One region of the Pseudoduganella dura genome, then DNA from elsewhere that is predicted to be linked to it. Evidence: riboswitches for the same ligand, from Rfam matches in the RefSeq annotation. Region 1 holds a riboswitch; the other holds the start of a gene.
The links. Region 1 has a riboswitch for manganese ahead of GJV26_RS02765 (manganese efflux pump MntP). Riboswitches for the same ligand answer to the same signal wherever they lie in the genome.

Region 1 (10,654 bases):
GATAGCCGTACTTCCATTTCAGCTCGGGCATGAACTCGAAATTCATGCCCCACACGCCGGCGAACGCGGTGAACGCGGCGAAGATCGCGGCATAGGACGCCAGCTTCTTGCTGATGTCGTTTTCCTCGATCGCCACCATCGACAGCGTGACCTGGATCGCGGTGTTGATCGTGTCGCGCACGGCATCGAGCCGGCCGGCGATGCGGGACAGGTGATCGTGCACGTCGCGGAAGTAATCCTGGGTTTCGACCACCACGCCGGGCACCCGGCCGCCATACAGCCGCCCCATCGCATCAAGCAGCGGAATTACCGCGTGGCGCAGCACCAGCGCCTTGCGCTTCAGCGCGTACAGCCGCTCGATGTTGGCGCGCTGCTCGTCCTTCTGGCTGAAGATCTGGTCCTCGATCGATTCGAGGTCGGATTCGAGCATGTCGACGATCGGGAAATAGCGGTCGACCACGGCATCGACCAGCGCATACAGCACGAAGCCCGCGCCCTTGCCCAGCTGGTGCGGCTCGCGCTCGGCGCGGGCCCGCACGCCCAGGAAATCCTGGCTCGAATCGCGCCGCACCGACAGCACGTAGTTCGGCCCCGCGAACACGGCCAGCTGGCCGACGCTCAGTTCGTCGCCGTCGATTTCGACGATGTGGACGACGACGAAGATGCTCTCGCCGTATTCCTCCATCTTGGGCCGCTGGTGGCCGCGCGCGGCATCCTCGATGGCCAGTTCGTGCAGGCTGAATTCGTCCTGCATGACGGCGATTTCGTCCACGTCCGGATCGCGCAGCGCGACCCACACGAAGGCATCGGGTTGTATCAGGTATTCGCTGATGTCCACGACCGGGACATCGGTGAGTTTCTTGCCTTCCTGGTAGGCGACACAGTTGATCAGCATGAATGAAATTGCGGTGAGAATGGTGAATCGATGCGGGAGCTTACATTACAGCCTGCAGTACCGGGCAAAAACCCCGCGCACCGGCGCTAGCCGACGGTATGCCCGTACAGGATCGTTGCGCCGATGGCGATGAGCACGAACCCGCCAACGAGTTCGGCGCGGCGCCCCACCACCGCGCCCACCGCCCGCCCCAGCATGATGCCGAGGGTGACCATGACGAAGGTGCAGGTGCCGATCGCCGCCGCGGTCAGCCAGATATTGGCGTCCATGAAAGCCAGGCCCACGCCGACGATCATCGCATCGATGCTGGTGGCGAAGCCGGTCACCACCAGCAGCCAGAACGAGCCGTTGTCGGGCCGGCCGCCGTCGTTATCATCGTCGTCGGTGGCGCCGAGGCTGGCCACGATCATCCGCACGCCGAGGCCCCCCAGCAGCAAGAAGGCGATCCAGTGATCCCACGCCTCGACATACGGCGCCGCCACCTGGCCCAGCGCCCAGCCGGCGATCGGCGTCAGGCCTTCCACGACGCCGAAGATCAGGCCGATGCGCAGCGCCGCGCGCAGGCTGGGTTTTTGCAGGGCGGCGCCCTTGCCGATGGCGACGGCGAATGCGTCGGTGGCCATGGCGAGCGACAGGGCGGCGGTTGCGGCGAAATTCATGCGTTGCTTTCCGGTCGGGCATGCGAACGACATACCGCGCGGCCCGACTGAGCACGCGATACGCCATTGGTCTTGCCAACCGGGCTGGCTGTCCGCACCACGGCCAGGGGCCGGGCATGTTGACGCGGACGCTCTCGGGAAAACGAGAGCAGGCTACTCCCCAAAGTGCCTGCGCATTGTAACCGTATCGCCGGGCATGCGCGAGATGCGCATGCCCGCCTCAGCGCGCGGCCGGCCGGTCCGCGACCGGCTCGCCGAAGTCCGGCGTGCCGTCCGCCTTCCAGCCGATGGCCTGGGCCCGCGTGTGCCGGTTCGGGTCCTGCAGCGAGTCGCCGGGCACCTGCTCGACATCGCGGGCGTGGTACACCAGGATATCGGTCCTGCCGTCCGGCGAGGTCGTGAACGAATTGTGCCCGGGTCCGAACTGGCCGGTGCGCCGGCTGCTCGCGAACACGGGTTCCGGCGACTTGGTCCACGAGCGGGCATCGAGCAGGTTCGCATCCGCGCGCGCCGTCAGCATGCCCAGCGCGTAGCTGGCATCGGTGGCGCTGGCCGAATAGGTCATGAACACGCGGCCATTCTTCACCAGCACGGCGGGCGCCTCGTTGACATCGAACTTCACCTTCTCCCACGGGTACTGCGGCTGCGTGAGCAGGGTCGCCGGTCCGGCGATCGACAGCGGGGTATCCATCTTCGCGATGTACACGGCGGTCAGGTGCTTGTCGGCCGTGGGCGGGCGCTGTGTCCACAGCAGGTAGCGCTGGCCGTCCAGCGCGAACGTGGTGGCGTCGAGCGAGAACGATTCCCAGCCGGTCCTGAGCTGGCCGCGCTCGATCCACTGCCCTTCCAGCGGGTTGGCGGCGGCGTTTTCCAGCACATACAGGCGGATATCCAGCGGCGCGTCGGCGCGGCCCGCCGTGAAGTACAGGTACCACCTGCCGTCGATATGGTGCAGCTCCGGCGCCCAGATGTGGAAGCTCATCGGCCCGGCGGCGTGCTTGCGCCAGACGACCCTGCTTTCGCCCTTGCCGATGCCGTCCAGGCTGCGCGCCCGGCGCAGTTCGATGCGGTCGTATTCGGGCACGGTCGCCGTGAAGTAGTAATAGCCGTCCGCGTGCAGGCTCGCGTGCGGGTCGGCGCGCTGCCGCACCAGCGGATTGTCGAACCCGGCCTGGGCGAACGCGGCGCAGGAACACAGGAGAGCGGCGGCCAGCGCGGTGCTGGACAGCAGCGTGCACCGCTTGACGGGTAATTTTACGGGCAGATTCATGGATGGGAGCGGTGGCAAGTTGGTTCGCCGCGAGTGTGCCATTGCCTTGGCCTGCCCCGCAATCACACTTCGGCGTGCTGCGATGCCGGAAGCGGTATCGCAATGAAACCACCGGCGATCGTGAACATTCTGTCGAGGCGAGAACGCAACACCCGTTCGGCCAAAAGCATCGCTTCTCCCATGAATGACGGTAGACTTGGAGATATTTCCACAAGGCATTACCGCCCATCACCGTCATGATCATCCGCACCTCCATCGGCACCCGCCTGACCCTGGCCTTCGGCATCGTCATGCTGATCCTGGCGGGCATCACGCTGCTCAGCATTTCCCGTCAATCCTCGCTCCACGACGATACCGAACTGGTCGTCCGGGACCGCTATGCCAAGGTGGTGCTGGGCACGCGCGCGCTGGACGGCATCCAGGAGGCGGCCAGCACGATGCGCAGCCTGCTGATCGCGGCGGACCCGGCGCAGCTGCAGGCCGAGCGCGCCCGCCTGAAGGAACGGGATGCGGACGTGACGGCCACGCTGCGCGAATTCGAGGCGCGCATCACCACGGACAAGGGCCGCGCCGGCATGAAGGCGGTGATGGCGGCCAAGGAAAAATACGAGGCCGACCAGGCGCGGTTCCTGGCGCTGCTCGATGCCGGCAACAAGCCGGAAGCCACGGCGCTGCTGCTGGGCGCCCTCGCCGGCAGCCACTCGGGCTACATGGAACTGGTCCACAACATGAACCGCCTGGGCGGCGAGCTGATGGAAAAAAGCGCCGTGCAGGCCGAGCAGACGTATGCCAGCGGCCGCCGGCTGACCCTGCTGCTGGCTGGCGCCGGCATTGTCCTGGCGGCGGCGATGGCACACTGGCTCCGGCGCAGCATCACCGTGCCGTTGCGCCATGCGGTCGAAATTGCCAACACGATCGCGGCGGGCGACCTGTCGGGCCGCATCGTGGCCGGCGGGAACGATGAAACGGGCCAGCTGCTGCGCGCGCTGGCCACGATGAACGACAACCTCGGCGGCATCGTGCGCGAGGTGCGTGCCAGCGCCGAGTCGATTTCCGGCTCGGCCGGCGAGATCGCCGGCAGCTCGCTGGACCTGTCCGGCCGCACCGAGGAACAGGCCAGCTCGCTGGAGGAAACGGCATCGTCGATGGAAGAGCTGACCAGCACCGTGCGCCAGAGCGCGGACAACGCCCAGCAGGCGAGCAGCATCGCCCGCACCGCGGCCACCGTGGCCGCGCAGGGCGGCGCCGAAGTGGCGCAGGTGGTGCAGCGGATGGCGGACATCACCGAATCGTCGCGCCGCATTGGCGATATCACGGGCGTGATCGACGGCATCGCCTTCCAGACCAACATCCTGGCGCTGAACGCCGCCGTGGAGGCGGCGCGGGCGGGCGAACAGGGCCGCGGCTTCGCCGTGGTGGCGAGCGAAGTGCGCCAGCTGGCGCAGCGTTCGGCCGCCGCCGCGCGGGAAATCAAGGGGCTGATCGAAGAGTCCGCCGAGAAGGTCGCCGCCGGCAACAAGTATGCGGGCCAGGCCGGCCGCACGATGGATGCTGTGCTGGCCGAGATCGAACGGGTGTCCACGTTGATGACCGAGATCGGCAACACCAGCCGCGAGCAGAGCGAAGGCATCGACCAGGTCAACCAGGCCGTGATCGCGATGGACCAGGTGACGCAGCAGAACGCCACGCTGGTCGAGCAGGCCTCGCGCAGCGCCGAAGCGCTGCAGGGCCGGACGCAGGAATTGCTGGCGACAGTAGACCGGTTCTCGCTGGGCAACGGCACCCCGGCAACACGCCTGCCAGCTCGCTTGACGGCATAGTCCCGGAATCGACCCGCAAATTCACGCTTTGACCAGGAGTTGACCCGCCATGCAGCATTGAATTCACAATTTCTTCTTCCGCACTGTTGAAGCCCAGACAAGTTTTCAGGTACTTTTAGGTATCATGGCCTGACCTTATCAGTTTTCAGCATGCCGACTCGGCGGAAGGATTGCGCATGGTACAAACCCGGCAGTTCAATGGCTTCCACGAGAAGCAAGCGGACACGATCGCCCTGCGGCAGGCGGTGGACAGCCGCATCGCGCAGCTGCTCGGCGACAGCGTGGACCCGCTGGCCGCGGCGATGCGCGCCGGCGCGCTCGGCAGCGGCAAGCGCATGCGCCCGCTGCTGGTGATGCTGGTCGCCCGCGACCTCGGCGTGACATCGCCCGACGTGCTCGACGTGGCCTGCGCGGTCGAACTGGTGCATGCCTCGTCGCTGATCCTGGACGACATGCCGTGCATGGACAATGCGCGGCTGCGGCGCGGCAAGCCCGCCGTGCACGTGCAGTTCGGCGAGGATGTCGCCATCCTGGCGTCGATCGCGCTGCTCAGCCGCGCCTTCTGCGTCGTCTCGTCCGCCCAGCACCTGGCACCGGCCACGCGTTCGCGCCTGGTCTGTACCCTGAGCGAAACCATCGGCGCGCAGGGGCTGGCGCGCGGCCAGTTCCAGGACCTGCGCGGCAACGGCCAGCGCTCGGCCGACGAAATCACCACCACCAATGAACTGAAGACCGGCGTGCTGCTCGGCGTCGCCGTGGAAATGGCGGCCGTGCTGGCACAGGCAAGCGACGCGGTGACGCAATCGCTGCGCGCCTTCGCGATGGCCGCAGGCCACGCGTTCCAGATCCGCGACGATTTCGCCGACGGCGGCGACAGCGCCATCACCGGCAAGGACACCGGCAAGGATATCGGCAAGGCAACGCTGGTCAACACGCTCGGCCCGGCCGAGGCGCGCCGCCGCATGGGCGCCTACGTGCAGCAGGCGGAACGCCACCTGGGCGATGCGCTGGGCCCCGGCGGGCATACGCATGCCTACATGGCGCAGCTGCTGGCGCAGGCATCCCCGGCCCCGCAGATCGTGCCCGCCATCGCGCCGCGCCCGGCCGCGCAGCTCGGCGCGCAGTTCGTCTAGCGCTGGCGGGGGCGCATCGCATGGCACATTTCGGCGTGGTGGCGCCCGCGTTTCCCAGCCATTTCAGCGCGCTGGGCGCGCTCGCCGCGGCGCTGGCCGAACGTGGCCACCGCGTCACGTTCCTGCACCGCCCGGATGCGCGCGCCTTTGTAACGGATGAACGGATCGGCTTCCATGCCGTCGGCGCGGCCAGCCATCCGGCCGGCTCGCTCGCGCAATCGTTGCGGCGCGCCGCCAACCCCGGCGGCCCGCTGGGACTGCGCCGCGTGATCCTCGACATGGCCCAGGCCACCGACATGCTGTGCCGCGAACTGCCCGCCGCCCTCGACGCGCTGCGCATCGACGCGCTGCTCGGCGACCAGATGGAAGCGGCCGCCGGCCTGGTGGCCGAAGGGATGGGCATGCCGTTCGTCTCGGTGGCCTGCGCGCTGCCCGTCAACCGCGAAGCCGGCCTGCCGCTGCCGGTCATGCCGTTCGCGTGGGGCGACGACGAACGTTCGCTGCGCATGGCCGAAGGCAGTACCCTGGTCTACGACTGGCTGATGGCGCCGCACCGCCGTGTCATCGAGGAGCGCGCCCGCGCGTTCGGCATCCCCGCGCGCGGCATGCTGCACGAGTGCCTGTCGCCGCTGGCGCAGGTCAGCCAGACGGTGGCCGCGTTCGATTTTCCGCGCCGCGCGCTGCCGGCGCATTTCCATCATGTGGGGCCGCTGCGGAGCGCGGCACCCCATGGCGCCCGCCGTGCGCCGATGCCTCGTATCGCGCCCGGCCGCCCGTTCGTGTTCGCCTCGCTGGGCACGCTGCAGGGCCAGCGGTTCGGCCTGTTCCGGCGCATCGCCCGGGCGTGCCGCATGCTCGACGCGCAACTGCTCGTGGCGCATTGCGGCGGCCTCACGGCGAGCCAGGCGGGCGCGCTCGAAAAGGACGGCGCCACGTGGGTATGCGATTTCGCGGACCAGGGGGCGGCGCTGGCCCGCGCCGACGCGGTGGTATCGCACGCCGGCCTGAACACGGTGATGGACGCGATCGCCGCCCGCACGCCGATTCTCGCGCTGCCGATCGCCTTCGACCAGCCCGGCGCGGCCGCGCGCATCTGCCATGCCGGCATCGGGCTGCGCGCCTCCGCCCGTTTCGCCGGGCCGCGCGGGCTGGCCGCGCAGCTGGAGCGGCTGTTGACGGAACCTGCGTTCGCGGCGCGGCTCGACACGCTGGCCGGCGCGGTGGCCGGCGCCGGCGGGACCGAACGGGCCGCCGACATCGTCGAACAGGCGCTGCGCCTGCGCGCGGATCTGCCGGCCGGCGCGACGGCATGAGGGACATGTCGGCATGACCACGGCGCCGTATGATGTGATCCTGGCCGGCGGCGGCCTGGCCAACGGCCTGGTCGCCTGGCGCCTGCTCGCGCTGCGTCCGGACCTGCGCATCCTGCTGCTGGAACGGGACGGGCGCATCGGCGGCAACCACACCTGGTCGTTCCACGACAGCGACCTCGATGCGGCGCAGCGCGCGTGGATCGCCCCGCTCGTGTCGCACAGCTGGCCCCGCTATGACGTCGCGTTTCCCGGCTTTTCGCGCACGCTGGAAGGCGGCTACGCCAGCGTGGCGTCGGACCGGTTTGCCGACGTGATCGAGCGCGACCTCGGCCCCGCCCTGCAAGTGAATGCGCGCATCGAGGCCATGACGCCGACCTCGGTGCGGCTGGCCGGCGGTTCGACGCTGCACGCCGGCGCCGTAATCGACGGCACCGGCCCGGCCGCCAGCGCCGAACTCGCGCTGGGCTACCAGACCTTCCTCGGACGGGAAGTCAGGCTGGCGGCGCCGCATGGCCTGGCGGCCCCCGTCATCATGGATGCCCGCGTGGCGCAGCAAGGCGGCTACCGCTTCGTGTACCTGCTGCCGTTCGGCCCCGACCGCGTGCTGATCGAGGACACGCACTATGTCGACGGCCCCGGCTGGGACCCGGACCGGCTGCGCGACAACATCGCCGACTACGCCCGCTCGCGCGGCTGGCGGATCGCCGAAGTGCTGCGCGAGGAACACGGCTCGCTGCCGATCGTGCTGGCCGGCGACTTCGACCGGTTCTGGGACGAACTCGGCGCGCAGCCCTGCGCCGGCCTGCGCGCCGGCCTGTTCCATCCGACCACCGGCTACTCGCTGCCGCACGCCGTGCGCCTGGCCGACCGCATCGCCGCCCTGCCCGACCTGCGCGCACCGGCGCTGCGGGCCGCCATCCGCGCCGAAGCGGGCGAGGCGTGGCGCGGCCAGCGCTTCTTCCGGCTGCTCAACCGCATGCTGTTCCTGGCCGGTCGGCCGGACGACCGCTGGCGCGTGATGCAGCGTTTCTACCGGCTGCCGGCGCCGCTGATCGCGCGCTTCTATGCCGGCCGCCTCGGGCTGGCCGACAAGGCCCGCCTGGTGGCCGGCAAGCCCCCCGTACCCGTGCGCGCGGCGCTTGCCGCCGCCTGCCAGACTCACCCCCGTCAAATCAGGAAATGCGAATGAACGAAGCAAAAACCGCCGTGGTCATCGGTGCCGGATTCGGCGGCCTGGCGCTGGCGATCCGCCTGCAGGCCAGCGGCGTGCAGACCACGCTGCTGGAAAAACGCGACAAGCCGGGCGGCCGCGCCTATGTCTACGAAGACCAGGGCTTCGTGTTCGATGCCGGCCCCACCGTGATCACCGACCCTTCCGCGCTGGAAGAACTGTTCGCCGTGGCCGGCAAGCGCATGGCCGACTATGTGGACATGCTGCCGGTGGCGCCGTTCTACCGGCTGTGCTGGGAAGACGGCAGCCAGTTCGACTACGTCAACGACCAGGAAGCGCTCGACCGCCAGATCCACGCGCGCAACCCGGCCGACGTGCAGGGCTACCGGAAATTCCTGGCGTATTCGAAGGCGGTGTTCGAGGAAGGCTACGTGAAGCTGGGCGCCGTGCCGTTCCTGTCGTTCCGCGACATGATCCAGGCCGGCCCGGCACTGGCCAAGCTGCAGGCCTGGCGCAGCGTCTACAGCCTGGTCTCGCGCTTCATCCAGGACGAGCACCTGCGCCAGGCGTTCTCGTTCCATTCGCTGCTGGTGGGCGGCAACCCGTTCGCCACGTCGTCGATCTACACGCTGATCCACGCGCTGGAACGGCGCTGGGGCGTGTGGTTCCCGCGCGGCGGCACGGGCGCGCTGGTGAAGGCTCTCGTGCGATTGTTCGAGGATATCGGCGGCCGGATCGAGCTGAATGCACCGGTGGCGCGCATCGAAACACAGGGCGCCCGCGCCAGCGGCGTGCTGCTGGAAGACGGGCGCCGCTTCGCGGCGGACGCGGTGGCATCCAACGCCGACGTGATGCATACCTACGCCGCGCTGCTCGGCCAGCATCCGCGCGGCGTGGCGCAGGCCAAATCGCTGGGCAAGAAGCGCTTCAGCAACTCGCTGTTCGTGCTGTACTTCGGGCTGGACCACCACCACGAGCAGCTGCAGCACCACACCGTCTGCTTCGGCCCGCGCTACCAGGGCCTGATCGACGAGATCTTCACCGGCGACAAGCTGGCCGACGATTTCTCGCTGTACCTGCATGCGCCGTGCGTCACCGATCCGTCGCTGGCGCCGCCGGGCTGCGGCAGCCACTACGTGCTGGCGCCGGTGCCGCACCTGGGCAACGCGCCGATCGACTGGGACGTGGAAGGCCCGCGCTACCGCGACCGCATCTTCGACTACCTGGAACGGCGCTACATGCCGGGCCTGCGCAGCCAGCTCGTGACGAGCCGCATCTTCACGCCGTTCGATTTCCGCGACGAACTCAATGCCCACGTGGGCTCGGCGTTTTCGCTGGAACCGATCCTCACGCAGAGCGCCTGGTTCCGGCCGCACAACCGCGACGGCGAACTGGCCAACCTGTACCTGGTGGGCGCGGGCACCCACCCGGGCGCCGGCGTGCCGGGCGTGATCGGTTCGGCCAAGGCCACGGCCGGCGTGATGCTCGAAGGAGGCCTGGCATGACCGAAGCGCTGATGGAGCACGCCACCCGCACCATCGAGGTGGGCTCGAAGAGTTTCGCGGCGGCCGCGCGGCTGTTCCCGCCCGACATCCGGCGCAGCGTGCTGATGCTGTACGCCTGGTGCCGGCACTGCGACGACGTGATCGACGGCCAGGAGCTGGGCTTCAACGTCTCCATGCCCGAGGGAACGAACGCCGCGCTTGCCATGGCCGGCCTGGAAGAACAGACGCGCCGCGCCTATGCCGGCGACCGGATGGCCGACCCGGCCTTCGCCGCGTTCCAGGAAGTGGCGCTGCGCCATGCCATTCCGCAGCGCTTCGCGTTCGACCACCTGGCGGGCTTCGCGATGGACGTGGCGCCGACCCGCTACGAAACCATCGACGACACGCTGCGCTACTGCTACCACGTGGCCGGCGTGGTCGGCCTGATGATGGCGTCGATCATGGGCGTGAACCGCGCGGAAGTACTGGACCGCGCATGCGACCTGGGGCTGGCGTTCCAGCTCACCAATATCGCCCGCGACATCGTCGAGGATGCGCGCATGGGGCGCTGCTACCTGCCGGCCCAGTGGCTGCGCGAGGCGGGCATCGCCCCGGACGAGGTGGCGCACCCGCGGCACCGCGTCGCGCTGGCCAGGGTGGCGGCACGGCTGATCGACCATGCGGAACCTTACTACGACTCGGCCGCCGCCGGCATTGCCGACCTGCCGCCGCGCTCGGCCTGGGCGATCGCCACGGCCCGCAATGTGTACCGGCAGATCGGCATCGAAGTGCTGCGGCGCGGCCCCCGCGCGTGGGACGAGCGCGTGGGCACATCGAAGGCGGCCAAGCTGTGGCTGCTGGCGAAAGGCGGCGGGACGGTGTTCAGCGCGCGTCTGCGGACGATGCCGG
Region 2 (10,654 bases), 2.1 Mb from region 1:
GGTGGAGCAGGGCGCGGCCGTGGCGCGCGAACGCATCGGCACGATGCTGGCGCTGGCGGCACAGGCCCGCGACCTGGCGCACGTCGACTACGGCTTCCTGTACAACCGCACCACCAGGCTGCTGGCGATCGGCTACAACGTCAGCGAACGCCGGCTCGACGCCAGCTATTACGACCTGCTCGCCTCCGAATCGCGGCTGGCCAGCTACGTGGCCGTGGCGCAGGGCCAGCTGCCGCAGGAGCACTGGTTCGCGCTCGGCCGGCAGTTGTGCATCGTGCACGGCCAGCCGGTGCTGCTGTCGTGGAGCGGCTCGATGTTCGAGTACCTGATGCCGCTGCTGGTGATGCCGACCTATCCGGATACCCTGCTGGACCAGACCTACCATTCGGTGGTGGCGGCGCAGATCGAATACGGCCGGCAGCGCAATGTGCCGTGGGGCGTTTCGGAATCCGGTTACACCACGATGGACGCGGCGATGAACTACCAGTACCGCGCCTTCGGCGTGCCCGGCACTGGCATGAAGCGCGGCCTGGCTGACGACCTGGTGATTGCCCCCTATGCCTCGATGATGGCGCTGATGGTCGAGCCGGAGGCGGCGTGCCAGAACCTGCAGAAGATGGCCGGCCTCGGCTTCATGGGCCGCTATGGCTTCTACGAGGCGGTCGACTATACGCCGGCGCGGCTGCCGCGCGGCCAGGCGTTCGCGGTCGTCAAGTCTTTCATGGTGCACCACCAGGGCATGGGCCTGCTGTCGCTGTCCTACCTGCTGCACGACCGGCCGATGCAGCGCCGCTTCGAATCGGACCCGATGCTGCAGTCGGCGCTGCTGATGCTGCAGGAACGCAGCCCGCGCATCGGCGCGTTCTTCTCGAGCAGTTCCGAGCAGGCCGCGGCGGTGCGCTCCACGTCGCACGACCAGGCCGCGCCGGTGCGCGTGCTGACGCAGCCGAACACGCCGATACCGGAAGTGCAGCTGCTGTCGAACGGGCGCTACCACGTGATGGTCACCGCCGCCGGCGGCAGCTACAGCCGCTGGCGCGATCTCGCGGTAACGCGCTGGCGCGAGGACACCACGCGCGACAACTGGGGCCAGTTCTGCTACGTGCGCGACGAGGAAGGGCACTTCTGGTCGAACACCTACCAGCCCACGCTGGCCGAACCGGACCACTACGAAGTGATCTTCTCCGAAGGCCGCGCCGAGTTCCGGCGCAGCGACCGCGGCATCGACCTGTACACCGAAATCGTGGTCTCGCCGGAAGACGATATCGAGATGCGCCGGCTGCGCGTGACGAACAATTCGACACGGCCGCGCACGATCGAGCTGACCAGCTTTGCCGAAGTGGTAATGGCGCCGGCCGCCGCCGACGCGGCGCACCCGGCATTTTCCAAGCTGTTCGTGCAGACCGAGATCATTCGCGACGAGAGCGCGATCCTGTGCACGCGCCGCCCGCGCGGCAAGGACGAGCAGCCACCCTTCATGCTGCACGTGATGACGGTGCACGATGCCGAAGTGGTCGAGGTGTCTTACGAAACGGACCGCGCGCACTTCATCGGCCGCGGCAACACCGTGCGGGCGCCGCGCGCGCTGGTCGAGCCGGGCCCGCTGGCCGGCGGCCACGGCTCCGTGCTGGACCCGGCGGTGGCGATCCGCTACCGCATCACGCTGCAGCCGGACCAGGTGGCCACGGTGGACATCGCCACCGGCATGACGGAAACGCGCGAAGCGGCGCGGCACCTGATCGACAAGTACCAGGACCGCCACATGGCCGACCGCGTGTTCGAGCTGGCCTGGACGCACAGCCAGGTCGTGCTGCGCCAGCTGAACGCCAGCGAGGCGGACGGCCAGCTCTACAGCCGCCTGGCGAACCACGTGATCTATCCGAACGCGGCGCTGCGCGCAGAGCCTTCGGTGCTGATCAGGAACGGGCGCGGCCAGTCCGGCCTGTGGCCGTACGCCATTTCCGGCGACCTGCCGATCGTGCTGCTGCAGGTGAAGGATTCGGCCAACATCGAAGTGGCGCGGCAGATGGTGCAGGCGCACTCGTACTGGCGCCTGAAGGGCCTGGTGGTCGACCTGGTGATCTGGTTCGAGGATACGTCCGGCTACCGCCAGGCGCTGTACGACCAGATCATCGGCATGATCGCTTCGGGCATCGATGCGCAGGCGATCGACCGCCCCGGCGGCATCTTCGTGCGGCCGCTGGAACAGATCTCGAGCGAAGACCGCATCCTGCTGCAGACCGTGGCCCGGGTGATCGTCAACGACGCGCGCGGCCCGCTGGCCGAGCAGATCAAGCGCTCCGGCCCGCCGGCGCTGCGCATGCCGCCGCTGCTGGCAGACAGCCGCGGCGAATACGACGATGCCGGCCCGGCGACGCACATCCCGCACGACCTGATCCTGTGGAACGGCTTCGGCGGCTTCACGCCGGACGGGCGCGAGTACGTGATCGTCACCGGCCATGGCCGCGTTACGCCGGCGCCGTGGTCGAACGTGCTGGCCAATGCGCAGTTCGGCAGCGTGATCTCGGAAAGCGGGCAGGCTTACACGTGGCACGAAAACGCCCATGAATTCCGGCTCACGCCATGGCACAACGACCCGGTCACCGATGCCAGCGGCGAGGCGTTCTACCTGCGCGACGAGAGCAGCGGCCACTTCTGGTCGCCGACCCCGCTGCCGGCACGCGGCAGCGGCGACTACGTGACGCGCCACGGCTTCGGCTACAGCACGTTCGAGCACACCGAGGCCGGCATCACGTCGGCGCTGACGACGTATGTGTCGACCGATGCGCCGGTACGCTACACGGTGCTGAAGGTGCGCAACGTGTCGCTGGTGCCGCGCAAGCTGTCGGCCACCGGCTATGTCGAATGGGTGCTGGGGGAAATGCGTTCGAAATCGGGCATGCACCTGGTGACGGAACAGGATGGCGTCAGCGGCGCCTTGTTCGCCCGCAACCCGTACAACACCGAGTTCTCCGGCCGGGTGGCGTTCTTCAATGTCGACGCGGCCACCCGCACGGTCACGACCGACCGCACCGAATTCCTGGGCCGCAATGGCACGCTGGCCAGCCCGGCCGCGCTGCGGCGGCAGCGGCTGTCGGGCAAGGTCGGTACCGGCCTGGACAGCTGCGGGGCGCTGCAGGTGCCGTTCGAGCTGTTGCCTGGCGAAGAGCGCGAACTCGTGTTCGTGCTCGGCATGGGCGGGCGCCGCAATGCCGATGCCAGCACGATGGTGCAGAAGCATGGCGGCGCGGGCGCCGCGCGGGAAGCACTGGCCGCGGTGCACGCGCACTGGCACGCCACGCTGGGCGCGGTGCAGATCGCCACGCCCGACCCGGCGCTGGACGTGATCGCCAACGGCTGGCTGATGTACCAGACCATCGCCTGCCGGCTGTGGGCACGCAGCGGCTATTACCAGTCCGGCGGCGCTTTCGGCTACCGCGACCAGCTGCAGGATGCGATGGCGATGGTGCATACCGAGCCGCAACTGCTGCGCGAGCACCTGGTGCTGTGCGCGGCGCACCAGTTCGCCGAGGGCGACGTGCAGCACTGGTGGCATCCGCCATCCGACCGTGGCGTGCGCACGCACTGCTCGGACGATTACCTGTGGCTGCCGCTGGCCACGGCCCGCTACGTGCAGGTGACCGGCGACATGGCGGTGCTCGACGAGCAGGCCCACTACCTCGATGGCCGCCCGGTCAAGCCGGACGAGGATTCGTATTACGACATGCCGGGCAAATCGCCGCAGGCCGGGCCGCTGTATGAACACTGCGTGCGCGCGATCCGCCACGGCCTGCGCTTCGGCGTGCACGGCCTGCCGCTGATCGGTTCCTGCGACTGGAACGACGGCATGGACAAGGTGGGTGCCGAAGGCAAGGGCGAAAGCGTGTGGCTGGCATGGTTCCTGATCGACGTGCTGCAGCAGTTCGCCGTGGTGGCGGGGCGGCGCGGCGATGCGGTCTTTGCCGATGAATGCCTGGAGGAAGCCAGGAAGCTGGCGGCCAATGTCGAACAGAACGCGTGGGACGGCCAGTGGTATCGCCGCGCCTACTTCGACGACGGCACCCCGCTCGGCTCGCACGAAAACGAGGAATGCCAGATCGACTCGATCTCGCAGAGCTGGGGCGTGCTGTCGGGCGCGGCCGATCCGGAACGCGTGAAGGGCGCGATGGCGCAGGTCGACGCGCGGCTGGTCAAGCGCGACTTCGGCCTGATCCAGCTGCTCGACCCGCCGTTCGACAAGGCCGACCCGAACCCCGGCTATATCCAGGGCTACGTGCCGGGCGTGCGCGAAAACGGCGGCCAGTACACGCACGCCGCGGTGTGGACCGTGATGGCGTTCGCCAGGATGGGCGATACCGCGAAGGCATGGGAGCTGATGCGGCTGATCAACCCGGTGCAGCACGCGTCCAGCGCGGAGAACGCCGCCATCTACAAGGTGGAGCCCTATGTGGTGACGGCCGACATCTACGCGGTGGAGCCGCACGTGGGGCGCGGCGGCTGGAGCTGGTATACGGGATCGTCCGGCTGGATGTACCGGCTGATCCTCGAATCGCTGCTGGGCGTGACGCGCAACGGCGACCGGCTGGCACTGGCGCCGCGGGTGCCGGACGAGTGGGACGGCTTCGCGCTGTCGTATCGCCATGGCTCGGCGAACTACATCATCCGGGTGACGCGGGGCGCGGCCGGGCTGGCTGTCGACGGCGTTGCGCAGGACGGCAACGAGATCGCGCTGGTCGACGACGGGCGCGAGCACGCCGTCGAACTGCGTTTGCCGCCGGCCTGATCAACCAACGGCAGGCGCAGGGGTCAGATCCCCTTTGGCGCCGGCGGCGGAGCTCGCCGCCAGCGCTGGCGGAGGTCTCACCCCGGGGCTACGCCGCTGGGGTAAGCGTGCGCCGGCATTGCCCAGGGTTTACAACCCCACGGCGGTGCCCGCGCCCATCAGCGTCGCCACCCCCAGCACCACGAAGATCACGGCGGCGATGCCGTGCACCAGCTTCAGGTTGACGGCGGTGGCGGCGCGCTTGCCGAGGTACACGGCGGGCACGTTGGCCAGCATCATGCCCAGCGTGGTGCCGACGACCACCGGGATCAGCGCATCGAAGCGGGCGGCCAGCGCCACGGTGGCGATCTGCGTCTTGTCGCCCATCTCGGCCAGGAAGAAGGCGACCAGCGTGGCGGTGAACACGCCATAGCGGCTGGCCGGGGTATCGTCCTCGTCGAGCTCGTCCGGCACCATGATCCAGGCGGCCATCGCGATGAAGCCCACGCCCAGGATCCAGCGCAGCGCGCCGGGGCCCAGCAGGTCGGTCAGCCAGGTGCCGACGGCGGCCGCGCAGAAGTGATTGACGACGGTGGCGACGAAGATGCCGCCGACGATCGGCAGCGGGCGCCGGAACTGGGCGGCGAGGACGAAGGCGAGCAGCTGGGTCTTGTCGCCGATTTCGGCGAGGGCGACGATGCCCGTGGAGACGAGGAAGGCTTCCATGTAGGTGGCTGGGGGCCGGATGTTAACCAAGGATCCATGGGCGGTCCCGGCCCCTTGGTGTATGCGGCCGCCCGTGGATCATTGGTCTCGCCAGGCCCGCGCCGATAGACAATCGCGCCGGCCACCTGCGCCACGGTCTGCGGACCGATTGTGTTGACGCAGGTTCTTCCCGCGCATGCCGCGATGGTGCCGCAATGGTGCGGACGCCGTGCGATGCGCGGGGAAGGAGGCTACTCCCCAAAGAACGGGCGCCATGATAGCAGAGTCGGTGCCGGGGCAGGGCGGAAATGCCATGCCATATGCTATTCTGCACCGCGCCCGCACCGGCGATCCCGGTGCCAGCTTGATGAAAATTTAAAGGAAGCACATGCGAAAACCTTCTCTGCGCCTGGCGATATCCGCCGCGCTGGCACTGCTCGCAACGAGCGCCCACGCCCAGGATCCGCTCAGCTACGCACGCTACAACGAGGTGCGCACCACGGACCTGTACCTCGACCTGAAGGCGGACTTCGGCCGCAAGACGCTTTCCGGCTACGCCGAGCTGACGCTGAACTGGCTGGACAAGAACGTGCGCACGCTGGTGCTCGACACGCGCCAGCTGTCGATCGCGCGCGTGCAGGTGCAGAACGACGATGGCCGCTGGGCGCCGGCCTCGTACATGCTCGATCGCGCCGATCCGAAGAAGGGCCAGGCGCTGCGCATCTCGCTGCGCAGCCAGCCGAAGAAGGTGCGTGTGTACTACCGCACCGCAGCCACCGCCGGTGCGCTGCAGTGGCTGACGCCGGTGCAGACGCTGTCCGGCAAGCGGCCGTTCATGTTCAGCCAGTCGCAGGCGATCGAGGCCCGCTCGTGGGCGCCGGTGCAGGATACGCCGGCCGTGCGCTTCACCTACAGCGCGCGCATCGAGGCGCCGGCCGGCATGCGCGTGGTGATGAGCGCCGAGAACGATCCGCAATCCACCGGTGCCGGCGGCTGGAAGTTCCGCATGCCGCAGCCGGTACCGTCCTACCTGCTGGCGATCGCCATCGGCGAGATCGATGTGCGCAGCGTCGGCCCGCGTTCGGCCGTGTATGCGGAACCCGGCCGCATCGAGGCGGCCGCGTTCGAGCTGGCCGATACCGAGAAAATGATCGCCGCCGCCGAATCGCTGTATGGCCCTTACCGGTGGGGGCGCTACGACATGATCGTGCTGCCGCCGTCGTTCCCGATCGGCGGCATGGAAAACCCGCGGATGACGTTCCTGACGCCGACGATGATCGCCGGCGACCGCAGCCTGAACGACCTGATCGCGCACGAACTGGCGCATTCGTGGTCCGGCAACCTCGTCACCAACGCCTCGTGGAAGCACTGGTGGCTCAACGAAGGTTTCACCACCTACGTGACGACGCGGATCATCGAGATCCTCTACGGCGCCGAGGCCGCCGAGATGAACCTGCAGGTGGAGCAGGAAGAAGCGCTGGCTTCGCTGAAGGATATTCCGGCGGCGAAGCAGGCCCTGCTCACGCGTGACCCGGACGTCAACCCGGACACGTACACCGACGAAGCACTCGCCTACCCGAAAGGCGCGTGGTTCCTGCGCACGCTCGAGCAGCGCGCCGGCCGCGAAGTGTTCGATCCGTTCCTGCGCGGCTGGTTCGACCAGCATGCGTTCCAGTCCGCCACCACCGAGCAGTTCCTGGCCTACCTGCGCGCCAACCTGCTGGACAAGCATCCGGAGGTAATGACGCAGGCGGAACTCGACGAATGGCTGTATGGCGCCGGCATTCCGGCCGCCGCGCAGCGCGTGGTGTCGCAGCGCTTCCAGGCCGTGGATGCCCAGCGCGCCACGTGGCTGAAAGGCGAACAGGCGACGGCCGACCTGACGGCGCGCAGCTGGGGCGCCGCCGAGTGGATGCACTTCCTGAACGACATCGACAACAAGGCCAGCGCCGCCCAGTTGCGCGAGCTCGACCAGACGTTCGCGCTGAAGACCAGCAAGAACAACGAGATTGCCTACCGCTTCTACCTGGCATCCGTGCATGCCGGTTACAACGTGCGCGACCAGCTCGAGACGTTCCTGATGAGCGTGGGCCGCCAGAAGTTCGTGGTGCCGCTGTACGCCGCGCTGCTGAAGAACCCGCAGGATGCGGCCTGGGCCAGGGGCGTGTTCGCCAAGGCGCGCGCGCGTTATCACCCCGAAACGCAGAAGTCGGTCGACAAGCTGCTGAAGAAATGACTGGAGCCCCGATGTTCGTGAAACAAACCATTTGCGCACTGGTGCTGGGCGCCTGCGCGTTTTCCGGCGCGCCGGCGCTGGCTTTCGCTGCCGGCGCCGCTGCCGTGGCGGCCGCGCCGGCGCCTGCCTTCGACCTGGCGCAGGACGTCAACCGCGTGCTGAAGACCTTCGACGTGCCCGGCATCGCGATCGCCATCGTCAAGGACGGCAAGGTGGTGGCCGCGCAGGGCTTCGGCGTGCGCCGGCTGGGCGACCCGGCACCGGTGACGCCGAAGACGCTGTTCGAGATCGCTTCGAACTCGAAGGCGTTCACCGCCGTGGCACTGGCGAAGCTGGTCGACGAAGGCAAGCTGGCCTGGGATGACCCGGTGATCAAGCATTTGCCGGATTTCCGCATGCACGACGGCTACGTGACGCAGGAAATGACGGTGCGCGACCTGCTCACGCACCGCAGCGGCCTGGGCCTGGGCGCCGGCGACCTGCTGTGGTGGCCGACCACCACGTTCTCGACCGACGAGATCATCCATAACCTGCGCCATGTGAAGCCGGCCACCAGCTTCCGCGCCAGCTATGCGTACGACAACCTGCTGTACATCGTGGCCGGCCGCATCATCGCGCAGAAGAGCGGCAAGAGCTGGGGCGACACGGTGCGGGCGCAGATCCTGGACCCGCTGGGCATGACGAACACCACCACCAGCGTGGCCGCGATGCTGAAAACCGCCGATTACTCGGCGCCGCACAGCCGGATCAACGACCGGCAGTCCGTCGTCAAGCCGATGCCGGTCGATAACGCGGTGGGCGCCGTCGGCATCAATACCAGTGCCGAGGATATCGCCAAGTGGATGAACGTGCTGCTGGCCGGCGGCCAGTTGCCGGGCAGCGAGGCGCGGCTGTTCTCCGCCGCGCAATCGAGGGAGATCTGGACGCCGGTGACGCCGATGAAGATCGCCGAACCGAAGCCGGAACTGGCCGCCACGCGGGCCAATTTCAACGCCTATGGCCTGGGCTTCAACATCCGCGACTACCGCGGCAAGAAGCTGGTGCTGCACGGCGGCGCGCTGCAGGGCTTTTATTCGCGCGTGCTGATGGTGCCGGAAGAGAAACTTGGCATCGCGATCTTCACCAACGCGGAAAACAGCGGTTCGATGACGTCGCTGCAATGGCGCATCCTCGATCACTACCTGGGCGCGGCACCGACCGACTGGATCGGCATCATCGCCGCCCAGGAGGAGGAGGCGCACCGGAAGGAACTGGCGAAAGTGGGCAAGGCGGCATCGGCCCGCGCCGCCGGCTCGAAGCCCTCGCTGCCGCGCACCGCGTACGACGGCGAATACACGGACCCGTGGTATGGCAAGGTCGTCATCCGCCATGAAGGCAAAAAGCAGGTCATGGCGTTTACGCGCACGCCCGACCTGACCGGCGAACTGGAACACTTCCAGCACGATACGTTCATCGTGCGCTGGAAAGAGCGCAACTTCAACGCCGATGCCTATGTGACGTTCGCGCTGAATCCCGACGGTTCGATCGAGCGCGCGAAAATGGCCGCCATCTCGGACGAAACGGACTTCAGCTACGACTTCCACGACCTGGCGCTCACGCCCGTGAAGGCAGCGAAGGGCGCTGCGACCGAGTGAGGCGACTGCTGCCCTGTGCGCCGCCGTCTCGTCAAGGGGCGGCACGGCGGCGCGCCGTTGCCGCTAAAAGTCAATGTGATGTGTGCGCAACTTTGCTGCGCCGCCGCGCGATCGCGCCCATCACGGCCAGCCCGCCGAACAGCATCGCGCAGGTGGACGGCTCCGGCACCGGCGCCGTCACATAGCGCACGTTCGTGAAGAACATGCCGTTGTTCTCCCACTCGCCGGAAACCGTGATGGACGAAACGGGCCGGTCGAACAGGATACCGGCGAATACCGGCACCGAAATGTTGTAGTTGTGGACATGGTTCGTGAAGAATTCATGCGAACCGTCCTCGAACGTCACCAGCATCGGTGTCGGCTGCAGCGCACCGCCCGGCGAATACTGGCCACCGCCGATCCCGTACACATCGACACCGAAGGCAATGATCGGATTGGCGAATGTGAAGGTAGCGCTATCTGGTGGAGCGTAGTAAACGAAGTTGCCCTCGACAAAGTTAAAGTGATCGTTATAGCCGCCGAAGGCAAAGCTGCTGTTGTTGCACCACTGCACGACATTGCAGGTAAATGTGACATCGCCCCAGCTCCACGAATAACCGGTCTGGGTATAAGGGCCCGAGAAGTCCTGGTGCTGGGCGCCGGCGCCGATCAGGGTATCGAACGGCGTGGCGTCTTCGGTGAAATAACCGCCGGCGTGCGACGTGAGGGCCGTCGCGGCCAGTATCAACCCAACTAGTGCTTTACGCATGCTTGCTCCTGATAAGAGAGGGAATGGTATGCCGCGGTGGCGGCAGGATTATGATAGCGCTAGCATCGGTAGCAATAACTACGTAAAGGATGAGCTGATAAAATTATTTTTAATAGTATAAAAATAAACAACAGATGCCATTGTCCGATGGGCAGCCGCAGGGTTAAGCTAGCAAGCTGCCGGGCAATGTATCCATGGTATGCCGCACGCAGAGTGGTGCGTTGCAAGAAAGAAACGTCAGCAATCGTTGCCGGATCGGCTGGCTTGGCCCTTGCCGCCGCGTCAAGTGGGGCATGGCGGAAGCTGAATCGAACAGAAATGAAATATCTCGTGTAACAGTGAGTTTCAGTGAGAATGTTTCATGTGCAAATGCAGCATAATCACGCGGTTGTCTTAAAGTGAAAGTTTCTCGAATGAATGAGCTGATGTTGACGGTAGCCGCTGTGTGCGGTTCCATGGTGGTAGGCTTCGTGGCCTTTTGCAGCTTGATGAGCCGCCTCCAGCGCCGCTAGAACAAAAAAGCCGCCGGACTGAATCGCCGGCGGCTGCGCAGTCAGGCAACCGGTCCC

Region 2: linked by a shared signal. The riboswitch ahead of GJV26_RS11835 (TMEM165/GDT1 family protein) and the one ahead of GJV26_RS02765 (manganese efflux pump MntP) in region 1 are both predicted to bind manganese.

Annotation. Positions count from the first base shown of each region.
Region 1 is NZ_WNWM01000002.1:594,829-605,482, forward strand. It holds gene corA (magnesium/cobalt transporter CorA) at 1-895, opposite strand, end outside; gene GJV26_RS02765 (manganese efflux pump MntP) at 982-1,554, opposite strand; yybP-ykoY riboswitch at 1,564-1,734, opposite strand; gene GJV26_RS02770 (glycoside hydrolase family 43 protein) at 1,775-2,824, opposite strand; gene GJV26_RS30525 (methyl-accepting chemotaxis protein) at 3,061-4,644, shown strand; gene GJV26_RS02780 (polyprenyl synthetase family protein) at 4,821-5,777, shown strand; gene GJV26_RS02785 (glycosyltransferase) at 5,798-7,090, shown strand; gene crtY (lycopene beta-cyclase CrtY) at 7,104-8,279, shown strand; gene GJV26_RS02795 (phytoene desaturase) at 8,276-9,766, shown strand; gene crtB (15-cis-phytoene synthase CrtB) at 9,763-10,654, shown strand, end outside; gene GJV26_RS02805 (sterol desaturase family protein) at 10,628-10,654, opposite strand, start outside.
Region 2 is NZ_WNWM01000002.1:2,698,274-2,708,927, reverse strand. It holds gene GJV26_RS11840 (glycoside hydrolase family 94 protein) at 1-4,783, shown strand, start outside; gene GJV26_RS11835 (TMEM165/GDT1 family protein) at 4,913-5,488, opposite strand; yybP-ykoY riboswitch at 5,581-5,739, opposite strand; gene GJV26_RS11830 (M1 family metallopeptidase) at 5,856-7,703, shown strand; gene GJV26_RS11825 (serine hydrolase) at 7,715-9,337, shown strand; gene GJV26_RS29930 (PEP-CTERM sorting domain-containing protein) at 9,408-10,085, opposite strand.